3 regions of the Vibrio sp. 1078-1 genome follow, and region 3 is predicted to be linked to each of the others. Evidence: predicted binding sites of a transcription regulator. Region 3 holds the regulator's gene; each other region holds the start of a gene.
The links. Region 3 encodes MetJ, which represses methionine synthesis genes. Its sites were predicted from a motif close to TTAGACNTNTANANGTCTAA; they were not measured.
Positions count from the first base shown of each region.

Region 1 (5,811 bases), on a different contig from region 3:
GAATAACACGCCATTCAAGAACTCATCAACAAGCTCCCAAAAATGGTCAAGGTGATCTTCACTCTCTTTTGAAAAGCCAATAAAGCGTGTCCAGTTGCCAATCATAATACCGGATACAACCATTGCGAGTGGGCCTGATACATGGATGTATTCAGCAAATGCGTAACCTGCTGTTGGGACACCAATGGTAAGTAACAATTCCATTGAGTGATCATCGGTGGCACTGATCAAGTAGTGGAATAGCAAACCGAGGACGAAACCATATGTGATACCACCGATAGCTTCTTGGATGAAGAGTAAGGTGACACTACCTACAGTTGGTGCCTCAGTGCCAAATGCAATCGTAAATAGAGTGACGAAGATAACCAAACCGAAGCCATCATTGAAGAGCGATTCTCCTTCAATCTGAGTGGAGATACGTTTAGGAGCATCGAGTTTTTTCACAATAGCCAATACAGCGATTGGGTCAGTTGGCGATATTAGAGCACCAAATAGTAAGCAGTAGACCAAATCAAATTGGATGCCAATTAACTGACAAAACCCATACAGCGCAAATCCAATAAAGAACGTAGAAAACAGTGTAGCTCCAAGGGCTAAAACAGTGATCTCCCACTTTTGATCTTTAAGGTTCGGGAGTTTGATGCCTAGTCCACCAGCAAATAGTAAGAAGCCAAGAATGCCTTTGAGCAAGAAATCTTCGAAGTTAATCCTTGTGACCGTCTCCGTTGCAATTTCGGTGAGATGGAACCAGTTGTTTTGACCCGCAATTAAGATTAGAAGTGAAAGCACCATTGAACCTGCGGTAATCGCAATGGTGGTTTGCATCTTTCCTATCTTGCTGTTTACAAAAGCAATTAGCATCGCAGCTGCGGATAGAAAACATAAAGTATGATAGACCGACATAGAGCTCTCTATTTGTAACATTTTATGAATGGAATTCTCGGCTGATGCTGCTTAAATAGCAAACATTTTTTCGTGATTATTTTGCAAGTTAAGAAGGATATAAAATAATCATTAATTCTACGTTTAGACGTCTAGACTCCTGAAGTTTGTGTGATAGGATGGAAAGATAACTAAAGGAATGAGGCTGTACTGTGGGAAGTAACGTAATACAACAGATTGAAGCTCAATTGAAGCAACGTATTCTTTTGATTGATGGTGGTATGGGAACCATGATTCAAGGGTACAAACTTGAAGAGCAAGACTATCGAGGAACGCGCTTTGCGGATTGGCATTGTGATCTAAAAGGTAACAACGACCTGTTGGTTCTAAGTCAGCCTCAACTTATCAAGGAAATTCACGCTGCATATTTAGAAGCGGGTGCAGATATTCTCGAAACCAACACGTTTAACGCAACAACCATTGCGATGGCTGACTACGAGATGGAAAGCCTAAGTGAAGAAATTAACTTTGCTGCTGCCAAGCTTGCACGTGAAGTTGCAGACGAATGGACCGCAAAAACACCCGATAAACCGCGTTATGTCGCAGGGGTTTTAGGGCCGACGAACCGCACTTGTTCTATCTCTCCTGATGTAAACGACCCTGGATATCGAAATGTTTCTTTCGACGAGTTAGTTGAGGCTTACTCTGAATCGACTCGAGCGCTGATTAAAGGTGGTTCTGATCTTATTCTTATCGAGACCATCTTCGATACTCTTAACGCTAAGGCTTGTTCATTTGCTGTTGAAAGTGTGTTTGAAGAGATGGGTATTGAGTTACCTGTGATGATCTCGGGGACTATTACTGATGCTTCCGGTAGAACATTATCCGGTCAAACCACAGAAGCGTTTTACAACTCATTACGTCATGTTAAACCGATTTCGTTTGGTTTGAACTGTGCACTTGGCCCGGATGAACTGCGTCCTTATGTTGAAGAGCTCTCGCGTATATCAGAATCTTTTGTTTCCGCTCACCCAAATGCTGGGCTTCCGAATGCATTCGGCGAATACGATTTGTCGCCAGAAGATATGGCTAAGCATGTTAAAGAGTGGGCTCAAAGTGGCTTTTTAAACTTGATTGGTGGGTGTTGTGGTACAACTCCTGAGCACATTCGCCAAATGGCACTCGCGGTTGAAAATATCGCCCCTCGTCAATTACCTGAACTTCCCGTTGCTTGTCGCTTGTCTGGCCTAGAGCCACTCGCTATTGATAAAGACTCTTTATTTATCAATGTCGGTGAGCGTACGAATGTAACCGGTTCTGCGCGTTTTAAGCGCTTGATTAAAGAAGAGCTGTACGATGAAGCGCTCGATGTGGCTCGTCAACAAGTTGAAAATGGCGCTCAAATTATCGATATCAACATGGATGAAGGCATGTTGGATGCACAAGCTTGTATGGTTCGCTTTTTAAACCTTTGTGCGTCAGAACCTGAAATCTCAAAAGTACCAATCATGGTTGACTCTTCCAAGTGGGAGGTTATTGAAGCCGGTCTTAAGTGCATCCAAGGCAAAGGCATTGTTAACTCGATCTCTCTCAAAGAAGGCAAAGAGAAATTCGTTGAACAAGCTAAGTTGATCCGCCGTTACGGTGCGGCTGTGATTGTGATGGCGTTTGATGAGATTGGGCAAGCAGATACACGTGAGCGCAAAGTAGAAATTTGTACCAACGCTTACCGAATTCTTGTTGATGAAGTGGGCTTTCCACCAGAAGACATCATTTTTGACCCAAACATTTTTGCCATTGCTACGGGGATCGAGGAGCATAATAACTACGCGGTGGATTTCATTGAAGCCGTTGGCGATATCAAACGTGATTTACCACATGCGATGATCTCGGGTGGTGTTTCTAACGTCTCATTCTCTTTCCGTGGCAATAACTATGTACGTGAAGCGATTCACGCGGTGTTCCTCTACCACTGTTTTAAAAATGGTATGGATATGGGGATTGTGAATGCGGGTCAGTTAGAAATCTACGATAACGTGCCTGAAAAATTGCGTGAGGCTGTGGAAGATGTCGTTCTTAACCGTCGTGATGACGCCACTGAGAGATTGTTAGATATCGCGGCGGAATATGCAGGCAAAGGGGTAGGTAAAGAGGAGGATGCCTCTGCACTTGAGTGGAGAACTTGGCCTGTTGAAAAGCGCTTAGAGCACGCGTTAGTGAAAGGAATAACTGAGTTCATCGTTGATGATACCGAAGAGGCTCGTGTCAACGCTTCAAAGCCATTAGAGGTGATTGAAGGCCCATTAATGGATGGGATGAACGTCGTCGGAGACTTGTTTGGTGAAGGTAAAATGTTCCTTCCTCAGGTCGTAAAATCTGCACGAGTGATGAAGCAAGCAGTCGCGCATCTGGAGCCCTACATCAATGCAGAAAAGCAGGTGGGACAAACAAACGGTAAGATTTTGCTAGCGACGGTCAAAGGTGATGTACATGATATCGGGAAAAATATCGTTGGCGTTGTATTGCAGTGCAATAACTACGAAATTATCGATCTTGGTGTCATGGTTCCTTGCGAAAAGATCTTAAAAGTAGCGCAAGAAGAGAACGTCGATATTATTGGTTTATCAGGGTTGATCACACCTTCATTAGACGAAATGGTGCATGTTGCAAAAGAGATGGAGCGTCTCGACTTTAACTTACCTCTTCTCATCGGTGGCGCAACAACGTCAAAAGCCCATACAGCAGTTAAGATTGAGAAAAATTACAAGCATCCAGTGGTTTACGTGAACAACGCCTCACGTGCAGTGGGCGTATGTACTTCTCTTCTGTCTGATGAACGTCGCCCTGAATTTGTTGAAAAACTTGAAGCTGATTACGAACGAGTACGTGATCAACATAATCGAAAGAAACCGAGAACCAAACCAGTGACATTAGAAGCTGCTCGAGCGAATAAAGTTGCTATCGATTGGGAAGCTTATACTCCTCCAGTGCCTGTTAAGCCTGGCATTCATATCTTCGATGATTTTGATGTGGCTATATTACGTCAATACATCGATTGGACACCATTCTTTATGACTTGGTCACTTGTGGGTAAGTATCCAACAATTTTCCAACATGAAGAAGTTGGTGAAGAAGCAAAACGTTTATTCGAAGATGCCCACGAGATACTTGATCGAGTTGAGCGAGAAGGCCTGTTAAAAGCGCGTGGAATGTGTGGCTTATTCCCTGCTGCGAGCGTGGGGGACGACATTGAAGTTTATGCTGATGAAACTCGTACCGACGTTGTGAAAGTATTACGTAACTTGCGACAACAGACCGAGAAACCAAAAGGATTCAACTATTGTTTATCCGACTACATCGCACCTAAAGAGTCGGGTAAGCATGATTGGATAGGGGCATTTGCTGTCACTGGTGGTATTGGTGAACGAGAGCTTGCTGATGAATACAAAGCACAGGGAGATGATTACAACGCAATTATGATTCAAGCGGTGGCGGATCGCCTAGCCGAAGCGTTTGCTGAGTATTTGCATGAGCGTGTCCGTAAAGAAATTTGGGGTTATGCAGCTGATGAAGATTTATCTAACGATGATCTCATTCGTGAAAAATACCAAGGTATTCGCCCTGCGCCGGGTTATCCCGCGTGTCCTGAACATACTGAAAAAGGACCGCTTTGGGAGTTACTTAATGTGGAAGAGAACATTGGTATGACTCTAACCTCCAGCTATGCAATGTATCCGGGCGCGTCAGTCTCTGGTTGGTATTTCTCTCATCCTGACTCACGTTACTTTGCGATCGCACAGATCCAAGAAGATCAGTTAGAGAGTTACGCCGATCGTAAGGGGTGGGATAGGATCGAGGCTGAAAAATGGTTAGGGCCAAACATTAACGGTTAAATTGATGTTTACCTCGTCCAAATGTAACAACTAATGAAACGACAAAGGGCTGCAAATACGCAGCCCTTTGTTTTATTGAGTTGAACTTACTTCTCAAACAACTCAGTGTGGAGTTTTTGTATGGCTTGTTTCGATACCGATTCATGGAGCAAGAAGCATAAGTTGTGAGGGCTAGCGCCATAACAAATCATGCGTAGGTTAAAATCTTCTAGCGTGCCAAAAACCTGTTTCGCGTAGCCTTTACTCTCACTCATGTTGTTTCCAATGAGAGCAACGAGGCATAGGTCATGTTCAACTTCTACCTTACATAACTCTTCTAACTCTTCTCGTGCAGCTTGCGGCAGCTGTGGTGCTCCGCCAGAGGTATCAGTTTGATCAAGTGTTAACGATACACTGATTTCAGATGTCGTGATCAAATCGACAGAGATCTTATGCTTTGCAAGGATCTCAAAGACCTTTGCTAAAAAACCGTATGCGTGGAACATATTGGCGCTGCGTAGCGTTACCATGGTTTGGTTACAACGCAAAGCTAGCGCACGGAATAACGGTGAGCTTTCGACTTGGTGGCGAATCCAAGTTCCCCCTTTTTCTGGCTCTTTCGATGACCCTACAAATACCGGAATGTCGTGGCGCAATGCAGGTACTAGCGTAGAAGGGTGAAGGATTTTAGCGCCAAAGTTAGCCATTTCTGAAGCTTCACTAAAGCTGATCTCAGGAATTGGTGAGGCTTTTGGTGCAATTCGCGGGTCTGTTGTGTAGATTCCCGGAACATCAGTCCAGATTTCTAGCCCTGCCGCTTTAACGCTCTCAGCAATTAAGGCGGCGCTGTAATCGCTGCCCCCTCGACCTAATGTTGTTGTATTACCGGCTTCGTCAGATCCTATGAAGCCTTGAGTAACAACAACGGATTGTTGGCAAAGTGGTACGAGTTTATCTTGCGCAAGCGTCGAAATTGCTTCAATGTTTGGCTCCGCGCGACCAAAGTTGTCATCAGTACGCAACACATCGCGGATATCAAAGCGCACTGCTTGAATGC
Region 1 is NZ_JAWOWM010000015.1:1,224-7,034, forward strand. It holds gene R7190_RS20820 (cation:proton antiporter) at 1-903, opposite strand, end outside; gene metH (methionine synthase) at 1,095-4,775, shown strand; gene lysC (lysine-sensitive aspartokinase 3) at 4,862-5,811, opposite strand, start outside.
Region 1: metH (methionine synthase) is a predicted target of MetJ. The motif match lies at 1,027-1,046, and genes of this name have one in related genera.

Region 2 (5,811 bases), on a different contig from region 3:
AACAGTGACTTACACTGGCAATGTTGTCCGGCCCCCCGACCAGCTCAATAAGACGCTCCACGTCTTTACGCGCAATCTTACTCATAACTTTGTCCACCCTGTATTGGATACATTCGATTCATCATTTTGTTTTTATAAATGGGAACATTCCCATTTCTTAATTTTAATATTGCCATCCGAAGGCAAAAAACAAAATGGGAACAGTCCCATTAATTGAGAGTGATCACAGTATAATTTTAGAGCAGATCGTTTTAGTGTGGGTCAATAAACGATAGGCTGTTGAGTAAAGTGAACCACTTCCTCATCGCCATTTAATTGATTGATCAGCATGTTAGCGGACTTCTCACCTGCAAGGGTATAACCGGGGTCGACACTAAATACTTTAGGGAAAAGGAAAGAGAGCAATTCATTACCACCAACACCTGTCACAACCACATCTTCACGGCCTAACTCTTGAAGACGCTTAATCACGCCCAACGCGATGGTGTCACTGGCGCACACGATGGCCTGAGTGTCAGATTGAAGGACTTTGTCTACCAACTGATAAGCACTTTCATGGCTCAACTTACCCGTCTGGAAACAAGGTGTAATTTGTTTGCGTTGACACCAAGCTTTATAAGCATTTAGACGAGCTAAGCCAGTGGTTTTGTCTTCAGGGTCAACACCAATATAAGCAATGCGAGATAAAGATTGCTGCTCAAGATGAGACAAAGCCATGTCTATCACACCTTGGTTGTCGTAGTTGATCGAAGAAACCATTTGCGTGTCCATCGCGATCACGACGATACGATTACCCCACTCCGCCAATGCTCGCTCATCACATCCAGTAAAACCAAACACGATCACCCCATCGACGTTGCGACGTCTAAGCACATCCAAATGCTCATTGGTTTTATCGCGATCGAATTGGCTCTCCATGATCACCGCATCATAACCAGCGGAATACAAAGCATTGAGCATGGTACCAACGGCGCGATTTTCTGATGGTGAGTCTAAACGGGAGATGATAACCCCAATGACTTTTTGGCTGCCACCACGCATCGACTGCGCCGACTTTGATGGGACGTAGCCTGATTCACGAATGATTTGCTCTACCTTCTCTCGCGTTTGGGGTTTCACTTTTGGATCGTTAGTAAGCACACGGCTTACTGTCGATTTGCCCACGCCTGCCAATTTTGCGATATCAAGAATGGTGAGTTTTTTGCTCATAAGTGTTCAGATTAAAAGAAGGAATCAAACAAAAGGGAAGCAGTGGCTTCCCTTATCTCAGTCAGTAATGAATATTACTTGTTTAAGTACGCAGGCACATCTGCAATGCTATCCAATACTACCGTTGCAATGGCTTCGCCCTGTTCCGTTACTGGCTTACCAGTGCGAACCAAAATCTTAGTGCCAACGCCTGCCGCTTCTGCTGCCATCATGTCTTCAGCTTTATCGCCGATCATCACAGATTTCTCCATGTCGATCTTCAAGAAGTCACGCGCAGAAATGAACATACCTGGTTTTGGCTTACGGCACTCACAATCTTGCTTGTACTCGCCAATGCCATGTTCTGGATGATGTGGACAGTAATAGATACCATCGAACTCAACACCATTATCAGCAAAGTTCCAATCCATCCATTGAGTCAGAGACAAGAAACGGTCTTCACTGAATTTACCGCGTGCGATGCCCGATTGATTCGTCACTAACACTAGAAGGTAGCCTTTATCTTTTAGCGCTTTCGTCGCTTCAAATACACCATCAATGTACTCAAAATCATGTTCGTCATGAACGTAGCCGTGGTCAACGTTTATCACGCCATCACGATCGATAAAAACAGCAGGTTTTGCCAAAACGTATTTCTCTATTAACTCGGTTTAATCAGATTATTACATACCTTATAAACTTCAACACTATCTAATTCATTCTAGGCCTCGACAAAACGGTTGATTTGTTGGGCAAGAATCGGTAAATCTGAGGGTGCCCTGCCGTCTACCTCCTCCTTTCTATCTATACATCTCCGTTTCGAAACAGAACATCCATACATTTAGACGTCTAGACGTAAAAATATCTATTGACTTCATTCTGCTTAACCCATAGCATCAACTGAAAATTGAGATAAAGCTCAACATTAAGTTCTGTCAAAGGCCGTTTTTGACAGCGAAGTTCCCCGTATCTTTGGGCAGGTTGAAACATGATAGAAATAAAAAACGTCAATAAAGTGTTCTACCAAGGCAGTAAGGAAATCCTTGCCCTGAAAGACATTAACCTACACATCGACAAAGGCACCATCTTTGGTGTTATCGGTTCATCAGGTGCTGGTAAAAGTACGCTGATTCGCTGCGTAAACATGTTAGAAGCGCCGACCTCTGGTTCCATCATCGTTGATGGTGTGGATCTAACCAAACTCAGCAAAAAACAACTAGTCGAAACACGCCGTAACATTGGCATGATCTTCCAGCACTTTAACCTGCTTTCGTCTCGTACTGTGTTTGATAATGTAGCACTGCCACTAGAACTGGCAGGTAAAGACAAATCGCAAATCACAACAAAAGTAACTGAGTTGCTAAAGCTTGTAGGCTTAGCCGACAAACACGAGAGCTACCCATCTAACTTAAGTGGCGGCCAAAAACAGCGTGTGGCAATTGCTCGTGCATTGGCATCCGATCCTAGCGTGCTGCTTTGTGATGAGGCCACTAGCGCACTAGACCCAGCAACAACTCAATCTATCCTTGAGTTATTGAAAGAGATCAACCGCAAACTCAACATCACGATTTTACTTATCACTCACGAAATGGAAGTCGTAAAAAGCATCTGTCACGAAGTAGCAATCATCGGTGGTGGTGAGCTGGTGGAAAAAGGCACCGTTGGCGATATTTTTGCGCACCCTAAGACAGAGCTAGCGCACCAATTCATTCGCTCAACGCTGGATCTTTCCATTCCTGAAGATTACCAAGCTCGTCTGCAAGCAGAGCGTGTTGATGGCAGCTATCCGTTGGTTCGCTTAGAGTTTACTGGCGCAACCGTCGATGCACCGTTAATGTCGCAAATTTCTCGTAAATACAATATTGATGTGAGTATTTTGAGTTCCGACCTTGATTACGCTGGTGGCGTGAAATTCGGCATGATGGTCGCAGAGCTATTTGGTAACGAAGAAGATGACAACGCAGCTCTTGAATACCTGCGTAAGCACAACGTAAAAGTAGAGGTACTTGGTTATGTCCTTTAATACGATTTCTGAATGGCTGAGTTTAAACAGCAAACTACTTTTAGGTGCAACGTGGGAAACGCTTTACATGGTTGCGGTTGCCGGATTAGTCGGCTTTGCTGTGGGTATTCCATTAGGCGTAATCCTCCATATTACTAAGAAAGGCGGCCTACTTGAAAACACCAAACTAAATAGCGGCTTAGGCGCTATCGTTAACATTGGTCGCTCAGTGCCATTCCTCGTACTGATGGTTGCGATTATTCCAGTGACAAAAATGCTAGTTGGAACCTTTATCGGCACAACCGCAGCAATCGTCCCACTGACTATTGGCGCCATTCCTTTTGTCGCTCGTCTTATTGAAGGTGCTTTATTAGAAGTACCGACAGGCTTGGTGGAAGCAGCGCAGTCAATGGGGGCGACACCAACACAGATCATCACAAAAGTTCTACTACCTGAAGCAATGCCGACTATTGTTAACTCAGTAACGATTACCTTGGTCACTCTCGTTAGCTACTCAGCTATGGCGGGTACGGTAGGCGGCGGCGGCCTAGGCGACGTAGCCATTCGTTACGGTTTCCACCGCTACGATGTAACTATCATGGCCGTGACTGTCGTGATGTTGATTGTTCTAGTACAGATTATTCAGTCTATCGGCGACGCAGTGGTGCGCCGTGTAGACCACAGATAAGCATCAAAAATACAAATTATAAGGAGATAAAGATGAAATTTAGCCTTAAAGGTCTTTTGACTGTAGCAACGGCCGCCTCTGCTCTTGCTCTAGCGGGTTGCGGCGACAAAGAAGTAGACGTAAACAAAGTAAAAGTTGGCGTTATTGCTGGTGCTGAAGCACAAGTAGCCGAAGTTGCCGCTAAAGTAGCAAAAGAGAAATACAACCTAGATGTTGAGCTAGTAACATTTACCGATTACGTAACACCAAACGCCGCTCTGGATGATGGTTCAGTAGACGCGAATGCGTTCCAGCACAAACCATACCTAGACCAACAAGTGAAAGACCGCGGCTACAAACTGGCTATCGCGGGTAACTCATTCGTTTACCCTATTGCTGGTTACTCAAAGCAAGTAAAATCAATTGATGAAATTCAAGATGGCGCACGCATCGCAGTACCAAACGACCCAACTAACCTAGGTCGCTCACTACTGCTTCTTGAGCAACAAGGTTTGATTACGCTACGTGATGGCGTTGGTCTACTCGCTACAGTACGTGACATCGTGGGCAACCCTAAAAATATCGAAATCATTGAACTAGAAGCCCCACAGCTTCCGCGTTCATTGGATGACGTAACGCTATCAATCATCAACACCACTTACGCAAGCTCTATCGACCTATCGCCAGAGCGTGACGGCGTGTTCGTTGAAGATAAAGACTCACCATACGTAAACCTAATTGTCGCTCGCGAAGAAAATGTTAATGCGCAAAACGTACAAAACTTCGTAAAAGCTTACCAAACGGAAGAAGTTTACGAAGCGGCAAAAGAGCTGTTCAAAGGCGGTGTTGTGAAAGGTTGGTAATCCCACTTTTCAAAACATGACTGAAAACAACGTTCTAAACATAAACGTTCTAAACACAAAAGGGCTGATGTGAAAACATCAGCCCTTTCTATTTGTCTATCTACCCATTTAAGTAGCTTCAATTCGCTACTTAAGATGGTCCCAAGAGATATTCGACACGATTCGGCAGTCATCACACTTAAAATGAAATATGTCATGTAGTGGCTCATCGAGTAGCCACTCGCCATCGCATTTTGGACACTTGCGCGCTTTCTCGCTCTCCAGCGACTGACCACCGACACGATACTGGTAATAGTACGTAGGGATCTTCGTGATGTATTCGATACGGCCACGTAAGTCCCAACCTCGGCGAAACAGCACACTATCCACATCGCAAATTTCGTGCAGCGCCGCATGTTCCGCTCGGCAACCCCCTGCCATTTGGATTTCATCACACGCTTGCCACTCAGTCTGCCACTTAATGACGGCTTTATGGTCTCCATTAAGTGTTGGCTCATTACGATACAAAGGAATTGGCAACAGGGTTTCACCACTTCGCAAAGGCGAACACGTATGAACATAAGTCGTGTACAACACTTGCCAGCTAGGTGTCTCTTCTTCGGCTGCTTGTTCTGAATTCAAATCACGCCCCAGCATACGCATTTTCGGAGCAAGCAAAGACGCATCCGACAAACGGTTCATGCACACTTTGACGAAATCTGAGTGATAACGTGGATGCAAGCTGTCTTGTTCTGGGCAAACAACACGAACGAAAAATTCACCTTCTCCCATCACTATCGGGAATTCACGACCTAATACTTGGCCGTTGTAACGCAGAGCATCCATCAAGCCATTAATGGCTTTGTCTACCGCGCTGACGGTGGTGTTATCAAAACACTCAAACTGCAACTCAACAACATACATACTTAGACGGCAGCCTCTAACTTATTCAAGAACTCAACCAATGAATCTGCCAATACATCACGTTTAGAGGTGCCCAAACGCTCTAGAATCACATTGCCAGTGAGGTTACAAATAGAAATCACATCCATTTCCTCATCTGTCGCTGCGATAAATACTGTTGGTTTAAGTTTCAAGCGGCGCTGCGTCAC
Region 2 is NZ_JAWOWM010000009.1:156,680-162,490, reverse strand. It holds gene treB (PTS trehalose transporter subunit IIBC) at 1-85, opposite strand, end outside; gene treR (trehalose operon repressor TreR) at 262-1,209, opposite strand; gene gmhB (D-glycero-beta-D-manno-heptose 1,7-bisphosphate 7-phosphatase) at 1,284-1,835, opposite strand; gene metN (methionine ABC transporter ATP-binding protein MetN) at 2,177-3,211, shown strand; gene R7190_RS17130 (methionine ABC transporter permease) at 3,201-3,878, shown strand; gene R7190_RS17125 (MetQ/NlpA family lipoprotein) at 3,911-4,720, shown strand; gene R7190_RS17120 (Zn-ribbon-containing protein) at 4,847-5,623, opposite strand; gene syd (SecY-interacting protein) at 5,626-5,811, opposite strand, start outside.
Region 2: metN (methionine ABC transporter ATP-binding protein MetN) is a predicted target of MetJ. The motif match lies at 2,030-2,049, and genes of this name have one in related genera.

Region 3 (5,811 bases):
ATATTTTCAATACCATTGTTCCAATAATCATCGGCAATATTAATCAACTCTTCACGAGTCGCATCAATACAAGTGAGATGGGGAGCGGCAACCAATCCGGTTGTTGCTTTAATTTCTTTAATGATGGAGTGTGTTCTGTCACGCTCGCCGGAGTTCGCACCGTAAGTCACAGAAACAAATTTAGGTTGAAGCGTTTTAAGACGGTGCACTGAATTCCAAAGTGTTTCTTCCATCTTAGCGCTGCTTGGCGGAAAAAACTCAAACGATACATTGATGTTATCTGATAACTCAGCAATATTCTGGTTCAAGGCGTCGATATGGCCTGCGTGCGTATATCCCATCTTACTCTCCCTGCGGCACTCCGCCACGAAAACAAATCCTTAAAATCGACGTTTAGACGTCTATATGTCTACAGAATGTATTGAATACGATTTAATGTCAACCTTGTAATTATGAATTTTTCTCAAGTTAATAATGAAGATAGTTCAAGTTTCTACTTGAGCATCATCTCGCCATTTTGCACGGGTTATGACTTCAGTATGGCACTGATAGGGGAATAAAAAACCCTGGATTAATTCCAGGGTTTTTAGGTCAATCGCAACTTTAAAATAAACCAGCCAATCGGTTGAGGTCGGATTGAATAGCGCCGGCTGTCACTTCTCTGCCTGCGCCTGGTCCTCGAATGACCAGAGGGTTATCTTTGTACCACTTGCTCTCTATGGCAAAAATGTTATCGCATGGCAATAAGTTGGCGAGCGCGTGCTCACGAGATAACGCTTCGACTCCCACCGTTGCTTTACCATTTTTTTCTAAACGCGCCACATAGCGAAGCACTTGATCGTTTCTCTGTGCTTTTGTCAGACGCTCTTGAAGTATTTCACTCAACAACGCTCCATTATCGAAGAAATCATCTAAGCTCAGTTCTCTTAATTCTTCTGGCACCAAAGACTCAACTTTAACGCTGTCTGGTTCTATATCTAGGCCCGATTCTCGAGCCAAGATGACTAACTTACGCATTACATCGGAGCCATCTAAATCAGAACGAGGGTCAGGTTCGGTTAACCCTTGCTGCCAAGCAAGATCGACTAAATCATTAAATGGCACAGAACCATCAAACTGTTGGAACAGCCATGATAGCGTCCCCGAGAAAATACCCGATAGAGCGACGATTTCATCCCCACTTTCACGAAGATCTCGCACGGTATGGTTTATCGGTAACCCAGCACCAACCGTTGCGTTGTATAGCCAATGACGACCAATTTTAGCGAATGCATCTTGAACCTGATGGTAGTACTGACTATCTGCGGAACCGGCCACTTTGTTGGCGGAAATCAAATGAATGCCTTGCTGTGCGATTTCTACGTAGCGCTGAGCCAAATCTTTACTCGCGGTAACATCAAGCACGACGGCTTCATCGTAGCTTTTAAGCGCTCCCAAACGTGCCAGCCAATCCCCATTGTTTGCTATGCTTTCATCATCAAATCGTTCAGCAACACTCACCGCCTCAATACCTTGCTCATCGAACCAATAGGTTTGGCTATCCACAACCGCGACAAGATCAAAGCTCATACCATGACGTTTTTCGAGCTCACTTTTTTGCGTCGCAAATAAATTTAACCAACTAGAACCAATATTACCCTTGCCACATAAAGCCACTGCCACGCGTTTTTGCGCTTGGAACAACTGGCTATGAATCGTTTGAACCAACGCCTCGGTATCAGTACGGCGCAAAACAGCGACTAGGCTCAGCCCTGAGTCTGTTTCAGAGATAAATTCTACCGGAGAGTGCTTTAGCTTCTGATAAAAGCCAAAGCAATGATTGGCGTTTTTCGTAACGCCTGCACCTACCGCAGCTAAGAGCGAGTAACCTTCTTTTAGCTTAATTTCTGCCTCTACCGCAAGCTCTTGCAAGTGTTTCAATGCACCACCGGCGATTTCTGCGGTGTAAGCCAAGCGTAGCGTATGCTGATCGGATTGAGCTTCAAATGCCAATGGCTCTAATTGCGCGCGCTGCAACGCTTGTAATACATCACTCTGTGTTTTTTCGAAGTCGTGCCCATGCATGAAAGACAACTGCACCAATAAAACATCATCCAATGAAGTAATAATTTTAGCGCCACGACCAGATGCCAATACACGCTCAATACGAGTAGAACCCGACTCTGGCAGATAGCTACACTTGAGATTAAGGTCCATGGTACTTTGCGCCACAGGCTGAAGCGTACGACTGTGTAGCACTGGGGCAGCTAAGCGAGCAAGTTCACTGGCTTCATCCAATCGAAGTAACGGTAATAAACAAGCGTCAGACACCAAACGTGGATCAGCACTATAGACACCAGCAACATCACTCCAAATCGTGACAGTACTGACTTCAGCAAGCGCGCCTATGACCGTTGCAGAATAGTCAGAGCCGTTACGACCAAGTAGGATGGTTTCTCCTGCCTCGTTCTGAGCCATAAAGCCAGTAATTACCACACGTTTATGGTTATGCTGCGCGAGGATCTCTTTAATTAAAGGGTGTGAACGAGCGCGATCAACCTCTGGTTGAGTTCCCGCTTCTGCACGTAAAAACGCTCGTGCATCTTGTGCAACCGCAGGGATAGAACGTTGAGATAATAACGCGGCCAATAGGCGAGCAGACCATACTTCTCCGTGCCCCAGTACCGCGGCTTTTTGCGCATTAGTGAGTGGTGCAGTCAGCTCCGAGAGAGTACTGAACTCATCATGTAATAAAGCTAACAGCTCTTCTTTTGCTTCACTCTCCAACAAGCTTTCTATTAGCTCAGTTTGAAACTGTCTTAAGCTTTGAAGCGCTTCATGCGCAATTCGGCCATCTTTATTTAACCCTTCCAAAAACTCAATCAAGCGGTTAGTGGTTTTTCCTGCGGCTGAGACGACCACAAGATCATTTTCTGTCGAATACTCCTTGAGAATACCCACAACGCGTAAGTAGCATTCTGGGTTTGCTAAGCTACTGCCACCAAACTTATGCAGCTGACGTTGTACAGTCATTGTTATCGTCTCCTATTACTGGGTAGCTTTAGCGAACGCTTGTTCTAAATCTGTGATGAGGTCTTGTGCATCTTCCAAACCGACAGACAAACGCAATAGTTGATGAGAGACCCCAGCCTCCGCCAGCGCCTCCTCACCCATTGCACGGTGCGTCATGGATGCTGGGTGGCAAATCAAACTTTCTACACCACCTAATGATTCAGCTAATGAAAACAGTTGGAGCTCTTTCACAAACACCTTTAACTGCTCAAACGAACCAGCAAACTCAAAACTCAACATAGAGCCAAAGCCCGTTTGCTGCTTTTTAGCGATGTCATGACCTGGATGTTCCGGCAGGCTTGGATGATAGATAGTTTTAACTAACGCTTGTTTCTGTAGGTAAGCCAGTACCTGCTGTGAGCTCTCTTCATGTACTTTCATACGAGCACCAAGCGTACGAATACCTCGCAGTGTCATGTAACTATCGAAAGGTGTGCCCGTTGCACCAATACAATTGCCCCACCATGCAAGCTCTTCTGCATGCGCTTCTGTGTTGGTGATGATTACCCCACCAATTACGTCCGAATGACCGTTGATGTACTTTGTTGTGGAGTGGATAACAAAATCCGCACCTAGCTCTAAAGGTTTTTGGTACACGGGTGTCAAAAAGGTATTGTCCACCGCAACTAACGCGCCGACTTGTTTCGCTTTTTCACAAGTAGCTGCAATATCCACTACGCGAACCAGAGGGTTTGACGGAGTTTCTAGCAAAATGAGTTTTGGTTTTTGTGCCAATGCAGCATCTAAAGCCTGTTCGTCTGATTGATCGACAAACTGAACCTTAAAATCGCCTTTGTTAGCTCGGGTATTAAAAAGACGATAGGTACCACCATAACAATCGTGAGGAGCAATAATGAGATCATCTGGGCCGAGAAAAGCGGAAACCCATAAATTTAATGCCGACGTACCGCAGTTAGTAACAACCGCTCCTTTTCCAGACTCAAGTTCAGATAGCGCACTTTCCAACAGTCCGCGGTTTGGATTACCAGATCGTGTGTAATCATACTTGGGCACTTCACCAAAAGCAGGAAAACCATAGTTAGTGGAAAGATAAATAGGTGGAACGACAGCATGATATTGGCTGTCTGATTCAATACCAGTGCGTACTGCAATGGTCGCAGGTTTGCGAGTGCTCATGGGTGTATCCTTTCACGGGTAATGACTTCTAAATAGGAATGCGCTATATCTAATGAGTAACATAAAGTGATCAACACGCTTCCTTTGCTGTTATGTTCACTTTACTCGTCAAAAAATGAGACGTCAACACTTCTAGACGTCTATATGTCTTTGCTTATGGCGGTAAATGCAGCTAAAATCAGCACCTAAATTATTTTTAACCGATTACATAAATGAAGGTGTGCAATGGCTGACTGGAATGGCGAATACATTAGCCCATATGCAGAGCACGGCAAAAAAAGCGAACAAGTAAAAAAAATTACCGTCTCTATCCCGCTAAAAGTTTTAAAGGTGCTAACTGATGAGCGTACTCGCCGTCAGATCAATAACTTACGCCATGCAACCAATAGTGAATTGCTATGCGAGGCATTTTTGCACGCGTACACAGGTCAGCCACTTCCGACAGATGAAGACCTTCGTAAAGACCGTCCTGATGATATTCCAACAGAAGTAAAAGCGCTGATGACGGAAATGGGCATCGAATTTGAGTCATTCGACGAAGAATAAAAAAGCCTGATAAGAGGTTTCAGGTAATAACTCTTGCCTCGAGCCAAATGAATGACATAAAAAATGGGACGCAATAGCGTCCCATTTTTGTGTATCACATCTGAAAGATATATTACTCTGCCATGTAGTTTTCAGGCATCTCGATACGAGCTACACCTGAATTAACCGCCGCCTGAGCAACCGCTTTTGCAACACGTGGTAGCAAACGTGAATCCATTGGTTTTGGAATAATATAGTCCGCACCAAACTCTAGCTTATCAACACCGGCAGCCTTCAATACGGCTTCAGGTACAGGCTCTTTTGCTAGCTCGCGAATCGCCTCAACGGCTGCAAGTTTCATTTCATCATTGATTTCACTTGCACGCACATCAAGAGCACCACGGAAAATGAATGGGAAACACAATACGTTGTTAACTTGGTTAGGATAATCACTACGGCCAGTACCCATGATCAAGTCATCACGAACTGCGTGAGCAAGTTCCGGCTTGATTTCAGGATCCGGGTTAGAACATGCGAATACGATTGGCTTATCAGCCATCAACTTCAACGCTTCCGCTGGCAACAGGTTTGGACCAGATACACCTAGGAACAGATCTGCACCTTCAATTACGTCTTCTAGTGTGCGCTTATCTGTATTGTTCGCAAATAACTGCTTATATTCATTAAGGTCATCACGACGAGTGTGAATCACACCTTTGCGATCTAGCATGTAGATTTTTTCGCGCATTGCACCGCATTTGATCAGAAGCTCCATACACGCTACAGCGGCAGCGCCAGCGCCAAGACAAACAATTGTTGAATCTTCAAGTTTCTTACCTTGAAGTTCGATTGCATTCAGCATACCCGCTGCCGTTACAATAGCAGTACCATGTTGATCATCGTGGAATACTGGTACATCACAACGCTCAATCAGACGCTTTTCAATCTCAAAACAGTCTGGTGCTTTAATATCTTCAAGGTTGATACCGCCAAAAGTGTCTGCAATGCTCGCAACAGTATCAACAAATTCATCGATCGTGCGGTGCTTAACTTCAATATCAATAGAGTCAAGACCTGCGAAACGCTTAAACAGTAACG
Region 3 is NZ_JAWOWM010000021.1:44,212-50,022, forward strand. It holds gene metF (methylenetetrahydrofolate reductase) at 1-341, opposite strand, end outside; gene R7190_RS23235 (bifunctional aspartate kinase/homoserine dehydrogenase II) at 604-3,012, opposite strand; gene R7190_RS23240 (O-succinylhomoserine (thiol)-lyase) at 3,028-4,188, opposite strand; gene metJ (met regulon transcriptional regulator MetJ) at 4,414-4,734, shown strand; gene R7190_RS23250 (malic enzyme-like NAD(P)-binding protein) at 4,847-5,811, opposite strand, start outside.